DNA from 2 places in the Limnohabitans sp. 2KL-27 genome. Region 2 is predicted to be linked to the other one. Evidence: predicted binding sites of a transcription regulator. Region 2 holds the regulator's gene; the other holds the start of a gene.
The links. Region 2 encodes FliA, which starts transcription of late flagellar genes. Its sites were predicted from a motif close to CTAAAGTTTNNNNNNNNNNNGCCGNTA; they were not measured.
Positions count from the first base shown of each region.

Region 1: a site for FliA is predicted at 1,959-1,985, ahead of LHAB_RS10350 (flagellin). Genes of this name have one in related genera too.

Region 1 covers NZ_CXOP01000002.1:1,561,949-1,566,366, forward strand. Annotated here, with positions in the region: gene LHAB_RS10335 (DUF4337 domain-containing protein) at 1-471, opposite strand, end outside; gene LHAB_RS10340 (dihydrofolate reductase) at 482-970, opposite strand; gene LHAB_RS10345 (thymidylate synthase) at 982-1,821, opposite strand; gene LHAB_RS10350 (flagellin) at 2,049-2,870, shown strand; gene LHAB_RS10355 (hypothetical protein) at 2,872-3,090, opposite strand; gene LHAB_RS10360 (FAD-binding oxidoreductase) at 3,218-4,418, opposite strand, start outside.
Region 2 covers NZ_CXOP01000002.1:2,056,581-2,060,998, reverse strand. Annotated here, with positions in the region: gene LHAB_RS12735 (hypothetical protein) at 1-1,168, shown strand, start outside; gene LHAB_RS12730 (MinD/ParA family protein) at 1,161-1,985, shown strand; gene fliA (RNA polymerase sigma factor FliA) at 1,990-2,700, shown strand; gene LHAB_RS12720 (hypothetical protein) at 2,717-3,283, shown strand; gene LHAB_RS12715 (hypothetical protein) at 3,289-3,939, shown strand; gene fliS (flagellar export chaperone FliS) at 4,031-4,418, shown strand, end outside.

The DNA of each region.
Region 1 (4,418 bases), 490 kb from region 2:
TGCCACTTGCAGCACAGTGGTGGCCTGTGCCCAGCGGTGGTGCTGGTGCATTTGTTCGTCGGACTGTTTGTCCCAGTGTTGGGATTCGGCCTCCAGCTTTTCAGCAGCCGCCTTGATCTCGGCTTTTTCGCCCTTGTAGCGCTTGATTTCGTCCTGGTAAAACTCTTTTTTGGATGGGGTCAACTCCATTGCCAACTCACTCAGGTTTTGCTTGCTGCTTTTGGCCTGGTAATAGTTCCACTGGTTGGATGCCTCGGTCTTCTTGATGGCCGCGTTGTTTTTGTAAAGGCCCGCATTGGCCTGTGTGGCGCCGCCCATGTAGCCAAACAGGGCCCCCACGGTGGCAATAATGGCGGTGAACATGGCGATCGAGCTGGTGTGGCTGTCGCCATGGCTCCCATGCCCGCCTTGTGCGGCATGCTCCAGCTCATGGTCGTGCGGTCCGTGGACGTGGAAACCGTGTCCTGACATGGCGTGTTCCTTAAATGACGTTTTGGTAAGAGACGAAGCTGAAGGCCAGCCCGTTCGCCGCCAGATGCGATTCGCGCTGAATTTCGGTCCAGCCTGCGCCCAATTCGGGACCGAAGGCATCGCCTTCAAAGTCGGCGTCGATCTCCGTCACCACCGCCGTGCTGGCCAGGGGCTCGGCTTGGCGGTAGATCTCGGCGCCGCCCATGATCCAGGCGTCTGGCGCATCTGCGCAAAGTTGCCGGGCTTCTTCGAGGGAGGCTGCGCGTTGTGCGCCATCGGCGCGCCAATCGGCCTGACGGGTCACGACGATGTTGACCCGACCGGGCAGGGGGCGAAAGCGGGCAGGCAGCGAGTCCCAGGTCTTACGGCCCATGATGACCGGTTGCCCCAGCGTGACGCGCTTGAAATGCGCCAGGTCTTCGGGCAGATGCCAGGGAATTTGGTTGTCCTTGCCAATCACGCCATTGCGGGCGCGGGCGTAAATCAGGTGCAACTTCATCTGGCGGTCACTCACACCGCCACAGGGGCCTTGATGGTCGGGTGGCATTCGTAGCCCACGACCTCGAAGTCTTCGAATTCGTAATCCAAAATCGAAGCGGGCTTGCGTTGGATGTTGAGCGTGGGGTAGGCCATGGGCGCGCGGCTCAGTTGCAGCTCGACCTGTTCGTGGTGGTTGCTGTAAATGTGGCAGTCGCCCCCGGTCCAGATGAAATCGCCCACGTCCATGTCGCATTGCTGGGCCACCATGTGGGTGAGCAGGGCATAACTGGCGATGTTGAAGGGCACGCCCAAAAAGATGTCGGCGCTGCGCTGGTACAGCTGGCAGCTGAGTTTGGGCTTGTCGCCCGCCTTTTGAGGAGGCGCCACATAAAACTGGAAGAAGGCGTGGCAGGGCATCAGCGCCATCTGGTCGAGCTCGGCCACGTTCCAGGCGCTCACGATGATGCGGCGCGAATCGGGGTTGTTTTTGAGCGTGTCCATGACCTGCTGGATCTGGTCGATGTGCCCGCCGCTGGGGGTGGGCCAGCTGCGCCACTGCACGCCATACACGGGGCCCAGCGAGCCATCTTCACGCGCCCATTCGTCCCAAATGGTGCAACCGCGCTCTTGCAACCATTTCACATTGCTGTCACCGCGCAAAAACCACAGCAACTCCACGATGATGGCCCGCAAAAAGACCTTCTTGGTGGTGACCAGCGGAAAGCCCTCGTTCAGGTCAAACCGCATCTGGTGGCCGAACACGCTGCGCGTGCCGGTACCGGTGCGGTCGCCCTTTTGCACGCCCGTCGTGTAGACGTGGCGCATGAAGTCTTCGTATTGGCTGCGGATGGGGTGGGCTGGGATGCTCATGGGTGGGAAGTTTACGACATGCATTCTGCGGTTCTGCACGTGGTTTGTCATCGCCATGCAAAGCCAAACTTGGAAATAAAAAACTTGAGGCTTGGCAAGTGTAAATCGTGAAAATGGTGAAAACAGCGTAAAAAGCCCTAAAGTTTTCGCAAATGCAGCATTGAGCACTTATCGTTGGGCCCAGCGGCAAAAAATTGCCGCTTCCATTGCAGGCAAGGAGGCGCCCCATGCAAATCAGCTCGATCCAAAATTCCCTGACGGCCATCATGAGCATGCACACCGCCCAGTCCGCGGTCGCCAAAGCCTCGGAGCGGATCAGCACCGGTTTGCGCGTGAACAGTGCGGCGGATGACCCGGCGGGCGCTGGCGTGGCCAACAAACTCAAAGTCCAAGTGGGTTCGTTTTCGAAAGTCTTGGACAATCTCAGCCAAGGCACGGGCATCGTCCAGGTGGTGGACGATTCTTTGACGCAAATGGTGGATGCTCTGTCCTCCTTGCGGGTGGCATCCGTCGCCTCAATGGGCACCTTGTCGACCGATGACCGGAACATGTACCAGACGCAGGTCGATGAATACCTGGCGGTGATCGACAGCATCTCCAGCAACGCGATGTGGAATGGTGAATCGCTGATGAGCGACGAGGTCACCAAGAGCATTCAAAGCGGCATCAATTCGGGTGATACCACCAGTTTGAGCCTGGAAGAAATGACGGTTTCTTCTTTGTCACTCACTGAATTAAGCGTCGCAAGCACGAGCGATGCTGACGCGTCGGTGGAATTGATCGATACGGCCATCGGCACAGTGTCCAATTACCAGTCGTATATCGGGGCGATGGAGAATGTGCTGGACATTCAGAGCAATGTGGCGACCAGCAACATCACCAATTACTCAACGGCCTATGGCCACATCATGAACGCCGATATGGCCCAGGAGACGTCCAATCTCGCTTCTGCACAGATCCAGCGGGACGCGGCCACGGCCATGCTGGCCCAATCCCACACCATGAACAAGGAACTGGTGGCTTACTTGCTCATGTCCGGTATGTCTTGATTCATTGCACCCGGATGATGCGCCAACCGCGGTCCATCTTGCGGAATGTGAATTTGCGGTCCAGGTTTCTGGACCGGATCATGTAATAGGACAAGGTGCGCAGACTTTGCGCCTGTTTAAACTCCGTGCAGAAGATGCTCTCGCCGATTTCAAGCGAAGAAAGTGTGGCGATGTGGGAATGCAGCCGGATGCTGTCCAGCTCGACCCGCTCGATGATCATGGAAGTGACCTTTCTGTAAGTATTGACAAAATCGGCACCGCCAGAAAAATCTTGAGCGTTTTTCGAAAAAATCACAAATACGCTGCGTCCGCACAGCGCTGGCAGGTCACTGGCAAGCCAGAGGCACTCAGCCCAGCACCCGACCCGGGTTGAGCAGGTTCTGCGGGTCGAGCGCCTGTTTGACCGCCCGCATCATGGCCAGCGCCGTGGGGTCTTTGTAGTGTGGGAGCTTGTGGACTTTCTGCTCACCCACGCCGTGTTCGGCACTGATGGACCCGCCAAAGCGTTTGACCTGGTCAAACACCCACGTGTTCACCTGGTCTTCGAATTCGCGCAAAAAGGCAGGGCCATCGGCGCCTTCGGGCGCTTGTACGTTGTAGTGCAGGTTGCCGTCGCCCAGGTGCCCAAAGTCCACCATGCGCACGCCGGGCACCTTTTGGGCGAGCAAGGCGTCGGTCTCGGCCACAAAAGCTGGAATGCGCGAGACCGGGATGCTGATGTCGTGTTTGATGTTCAGGCCTTCGGTGGCCTGCGCCATCGTGATGCTTTCGCGGATGTGCCACAGGCCTTTGGCCTGCATCAGGTTTTCCGCCACCACGGCGTCGGTCACGCAGCCTTGTTCCAGCGCAGCCTCGAGCAGGGCTTCAAACTGTCCTCGGGCGTGGCTTTCGCTTTCGCTGTCTGAGTTCTCCAGCAACACGCACCAAGGGGTGCCTTTCCAAAGAGGCACGCGCAGTTGCGGGTAGTGTTTGTCCACCAAACTCAGGGCGAACTGGCCCATGACTTCAAAGCCCGTCAGGCCCGGCCCCAGGCGCTGGTGGGCCAGGCCCAGCAGTTTCACGGCCGCTTCCATGCTGGGTACGGCGGCCCAAGCGGTCAGTTGGGCTGCAGGCTGGGGGTAAAGTTTCATGGTGGCAGCGGTGATGATGCCCAGCGTGCCTTCGCTGCCGATCATCAAATTGCGCAGGTCATAACCCGTGTTGTCTTTGCGCAGGCCAGACAGGCCATGCCAGACCTCGCCTTGGGCGGTCACGACTTCCAGGCCCAGGCACAGCTCGCGGGTGTTGCCATAGCGCACCACCTGAGTGCCACCCGCGTTGGTGCCCAAGTTGCCGCCGATCGTGCAGCTGCCTTCGGCCCCCAGACTCAGGGGGAACAAAAATCCCGCAGCTTCAGAGGCAGCCTGCAGATTTTGCAGCACGCAACCGGCTTCCACCGTGATGGTGAGGTTGGCCGGGTCGATGGCACGAACGGCGTTCATGCGGGTCATGCTCAACACAATTTGTGTGCCCGAGCCGTCGGGCACGCCGCCCACCACCAGCCCAGTG
Region 2 (4,418 bases):
CCAGACGGCTGAGGCCAGTTTGCGTGCGCGCAGCCTGCCGGTGCAGCCCCAGGCCATGGTCGCAGCCCCGTCTCTGATGTCAACCCGGTCTCCCAGCGACACCGCCTTGCAAGAGGCTGCCATCCAGGCGGCTCACTACGAAAAGCAACGCAGCCAGGAAATCGTTGAGATGCTGCGCCAGGAAATGTCGGCTTTGCGCCAGGAGTTTGCACTGTCCCGTCAAATGCAGCCTTGGCAGACCACACAAGGCTTGTCGCCCGATGTCCAGAAGCTGACCCTGGCCATGCAGGAAGTGGGCATGCCATTGGCTTTGCGCAGTTTGCTGACCGACAGCATCCAGGGCCTGGACACGCTGGGCGAGGCTTGGCCTGTGCTCGAGCGCTTGTTGACCGATGCCATCAGCCGCCCGGCGACCCAGGTGCCCGATTCAGGGATGCATGCTTTGTGTGGGCCTTCCGGTGCGGGCAAAACCTCGATGTTGGGGCGCTTGGCCCACGCTGCAGCCCAGTCGTACGGCGCTGAAAAGCAGGTCATGATCAGTTATGGCGACCAGCGGCCAGGTGCTTGGTCACAAATCCAGTTGTTGGCGTCGCAAGCAGGCGCATCGTGCTTTCGCGCTGCCGATCTGGCCATGCTGCAAACCTTGCTCGACGAGTTGCAGGGCAAAACGATCTGGATTGACACCCCGGGCACCGATTTCACGGCCCATGCGCAGCAGTTGAAACAGTCCTTTTCAGGGCTGGGCATTCATGCGGTGTTGCCGGTTGATGCTACAGTGACCAGTGTGCAAAAAATCCTCCAAAATTCAGAGACTCAATGGTCTTCCTTGATGCTGACCAAAGTGGATGAAGCCGCCTACCCATGGCCTTTGATCAAGGCCCTGTGCGACCAGCCATTGGCCGTGTCGTGCATGGCCGATGACAGCCAAATCCATGTGCCCCCGCTGCGTTTTGGTGCCGAGCGCTTGGTCGGCCTGGCCATGACGCCCTTGCAGGTGCTGCTGCCAGAGATTGCACAGCTGCATGCCGCTGCGAAGCCCGCCAAGGCGGTCCGCAAGCCCCGTGCCCAAAAAGAATTGGCATTGGCCCCTGAACTTCAACCCAAGACCCGTGCCGTCAGGCCGCGGGCTGTGACGGCCAAGTCGTCTGCCAAGGCTGTTCATGGATAAGAAAAGTTTTCCCCAAGTCATCGGTGTGGCCAGCGGCAAAGGCGGGGCCGGTAAAACCACCGTCTCCATCAATTTGGCCGTGGCTTTGGCCATGCGGGGCCACAAGGTCATGCTGTTGGACGCCGACTTGGGCATGGCCAATGCGCAAATTGCGTTGGGGGCCCATGCCCCTTTCAACATCAGCCATGTGCTCAATGGCAGCAAAACCCTGCAAGAGGTGTTGATCACCACCGCTCAGGGCGTCAGGTTGGTGCCCGGTGCCTCGGGTTTGCGCGACATTGCTGCGCTGGATTCGGCGCAAATCGCCAGCATGATCCATGCGTTTGACACCCTCGACGAGCCCGTGGATTACCTGGTGGTGGATGTGGCCGCGGGCATTGCTCCTGCCGTGCTCGAGTTCATGGCCGCTTGTCAGCGCCGCTTTGTGGTGGTGTGCGACCAGCCCTCATCGATTGCCGACGCCTACGGCCTGATCAAGGTCATGTCCACCGAGCAATCACTGGACGAGATTTACCTGATTCCGAACATGGTCGGCAATGCCCACGAAGGCCGCCAGTTGTACAGACGCCTGAACGATGTGTGCACCCGTTTTCTGGGGGTGTCGATCCGGTACTTGAACGCCATCGAGGGCGATGAGTTGGTGCTTCAGGCCTTGCGCAAATACCAGTCGGTGCTCGATTACGCCCCCGGCAGCGCCGCAGCCAGGGATTTCAGAGCGCTGGCCGAGGCCGTGACCCAATTGCCTCCGGTTCAGTCGGCTTCGGGCCGCATGCAATTTTTCATGGAGCGGATGCTCCATGTCCCCATGGGCGAGTGAGCGGATGAACAGCAACGTCTCCCTTTACGAAGAGGTCGGTAACCAGCACGAGTCGCTGATCTTGGCGCACATGCCCATGGTCAAGCGGGTCGCCGTGCACCTGAAGGCCCGCTTGCCGCCCTTCATGGAACTGGACGAACTGGTTCAGGTGGGCATGGTGGGCCTGATCGAGGCCGCACGCTCATTTGACCCGACCAAAGGCTTTGAGTTCGAACATTTTGCGCTCAGTCGTGTGCGCGGGGCCATTCTGGACGAAGTGCGCAGGCAGTCTTTCTTGCCACGCTCGGCCGTGGCTTTCAACAAAAATGAGAACGAAGCCGTGCATGTCCTGGCCGCCGAGCTCGGCCGTGCGCCGACCCAAGCCGAATTGGCCCTGTACATGGGCAAGGACATCGAGGAATTCCACAAGGAGCGGGGTCAAGCCAAGCGTTTTGAAACCTTGTCCATGGAGGTCGTCAACGACGAGGTGATGAGCATGCCTGGCGACAGTGCGATGCAGCCCGAGGTCATCGTCGAGGAAGCCGAGTTCATGGAAGCGGTGGTGCAGGCCATCGAAGAATTGCCTGAGCGTGAGCGGATGGTCATGTCGCTGTATTACGTCGAAGAACTCAACCTGAAGGAAATCGGCGAAGTTTTGGGTGTCAGCGAGTCCAGGGTGAGTCAAATTCTTTCGGCGGTGGTGAAAAAATTGCGGCAAAATCTTCAAATATCCTAAATTTATTTAATTCTTGATGCTCAGCATTTTCAACCGCAACAGCCCTGCCGACGAGATGAAGCGCGCAGTCGCCGCCTATGAAAAGGTGGTCTCCTTGGAGTCCGACTCGCGCGATGCACGCAGTGCGCGCATGCGCATGGGCATGATTTGCCGAGCCCATTTGGACAAAACTTTTGTGGCTGGTGCTGAGCAAATCGCCGCATGGCAAGAGCTGGCGCGGATGGCCTTGGTGGCGGGCAAACCGGTGCCCGAGATGCCGACACCTTCCAAATTCCAAAAAATCCGTGCAGGCGAATCTGATATTTATGCCTATTTGCCGGAGGAGTTCGTCGCCGAGGCTTTCGCTTTGGGTGTGCGCTACCAAAAAACGGAACTGTCGGCGCCCAAAGCCATCGAGGCCATGCAGGCCTTGGCCACCCAGATCAGCCGTTACGAATTGCGGCTAGAAGAGCCGTTTCTGGTGCTGTCTTTTTTGCGCGACGAGTTGGCCGAGCAAGCCGCCTTGCAAGAAGCCGCTGAGGGCTTGTCGCCCGGGTCGGCTGATGGGGCCGCAACATCTCCAGGTGGTCCCACCGGCCTTTGATCGTCATGGACGCTTTGCTCAATGCACTGATGGCGATCGCTTTGTTGTTGATCCTGATTTTGGTCATCTACCTGATTGACCGGGTCAATGCGATTGAAAAAGAGACCCGCAAGGTGATCACATCGATCAACGACAAGTCGGCACGTGCGGCGGCACCTTTGATGGGCCTGTCCTCCAAAAAGCTCTGGGATGCCATGACCGGCAGGGCCACGGAGGGGCTGGATGCCGAAGCCCTCACCGATCTGCGCAGCCACTATCAGGTGGTGTTGTCCAAACACATCGAAGCGCTCTACCAAGAGGGCTTCAAGGACGGGCAGCGGGGCTTCTCGGGCGAGCCCAAAAACACCAAACAAATCGCCACGTCCCAAGGTTTGGTGGAGTCCTGGATTCCCTCGGCGCAGGCCAATGCCCTGTACCAATGTGGCCTGAACGCAGCGCAAACCCCAGAGGCACAGTGGGGCCCCATTCGGGCCTCCATGGATGAAGCCGGGCAGTTCCTGATGGGCAAAACCCTGCTGGATGCGAGCATCCCCTTGTCTGACTGGCTGATGCCTGTTGCCCATCCTGACGTTTCGCCCGTTGCCGAGCCAAGCCCTCAGCCTCTTTTGGCGCCAGCGGCCGAGCCTGTGGCCATGTCAGGCCCTGCGGCGCGCTGAAAGAAATTGGGCCCATGGTCCGGGCTCCGACTCAAGTTTTCCGTGATCCCGCCGATTCCTCTGTTACTGAAGTAGTAAAGGGGTTTTTTCCATGCGCGCTTATTCCAAGTTTGCTGAGAGTTATGGTTCTGTTCAAGTCACAACGGGTGTGGCGACGGCCGACAACATTCAGCTGATCCAAATGTTGTTTGATGGTTTGCTGGAAAGTCTGGCGACGGCTTCGGGTCATATCCAGAACAAGGCCATTGAGGAAAAATCCAAAGCCTTGGCGCGTGCAGGTCGCATCGTGGTGGGGTTGCAAGGTGCACTCGACTTCGAGCGCGGCGGCGAGCTGGCTCAAAATCTGAACGAGCTGTACGCCTACATCACGCGTCGACTTTTCCACATCAATGCGTACAACGACTTGGCCGCTTTGCAAGAAGTCAAAACGCTGATCACGGACATTTCACAGGCTTGGCAATCGTTGCCCAGTTTGCTGG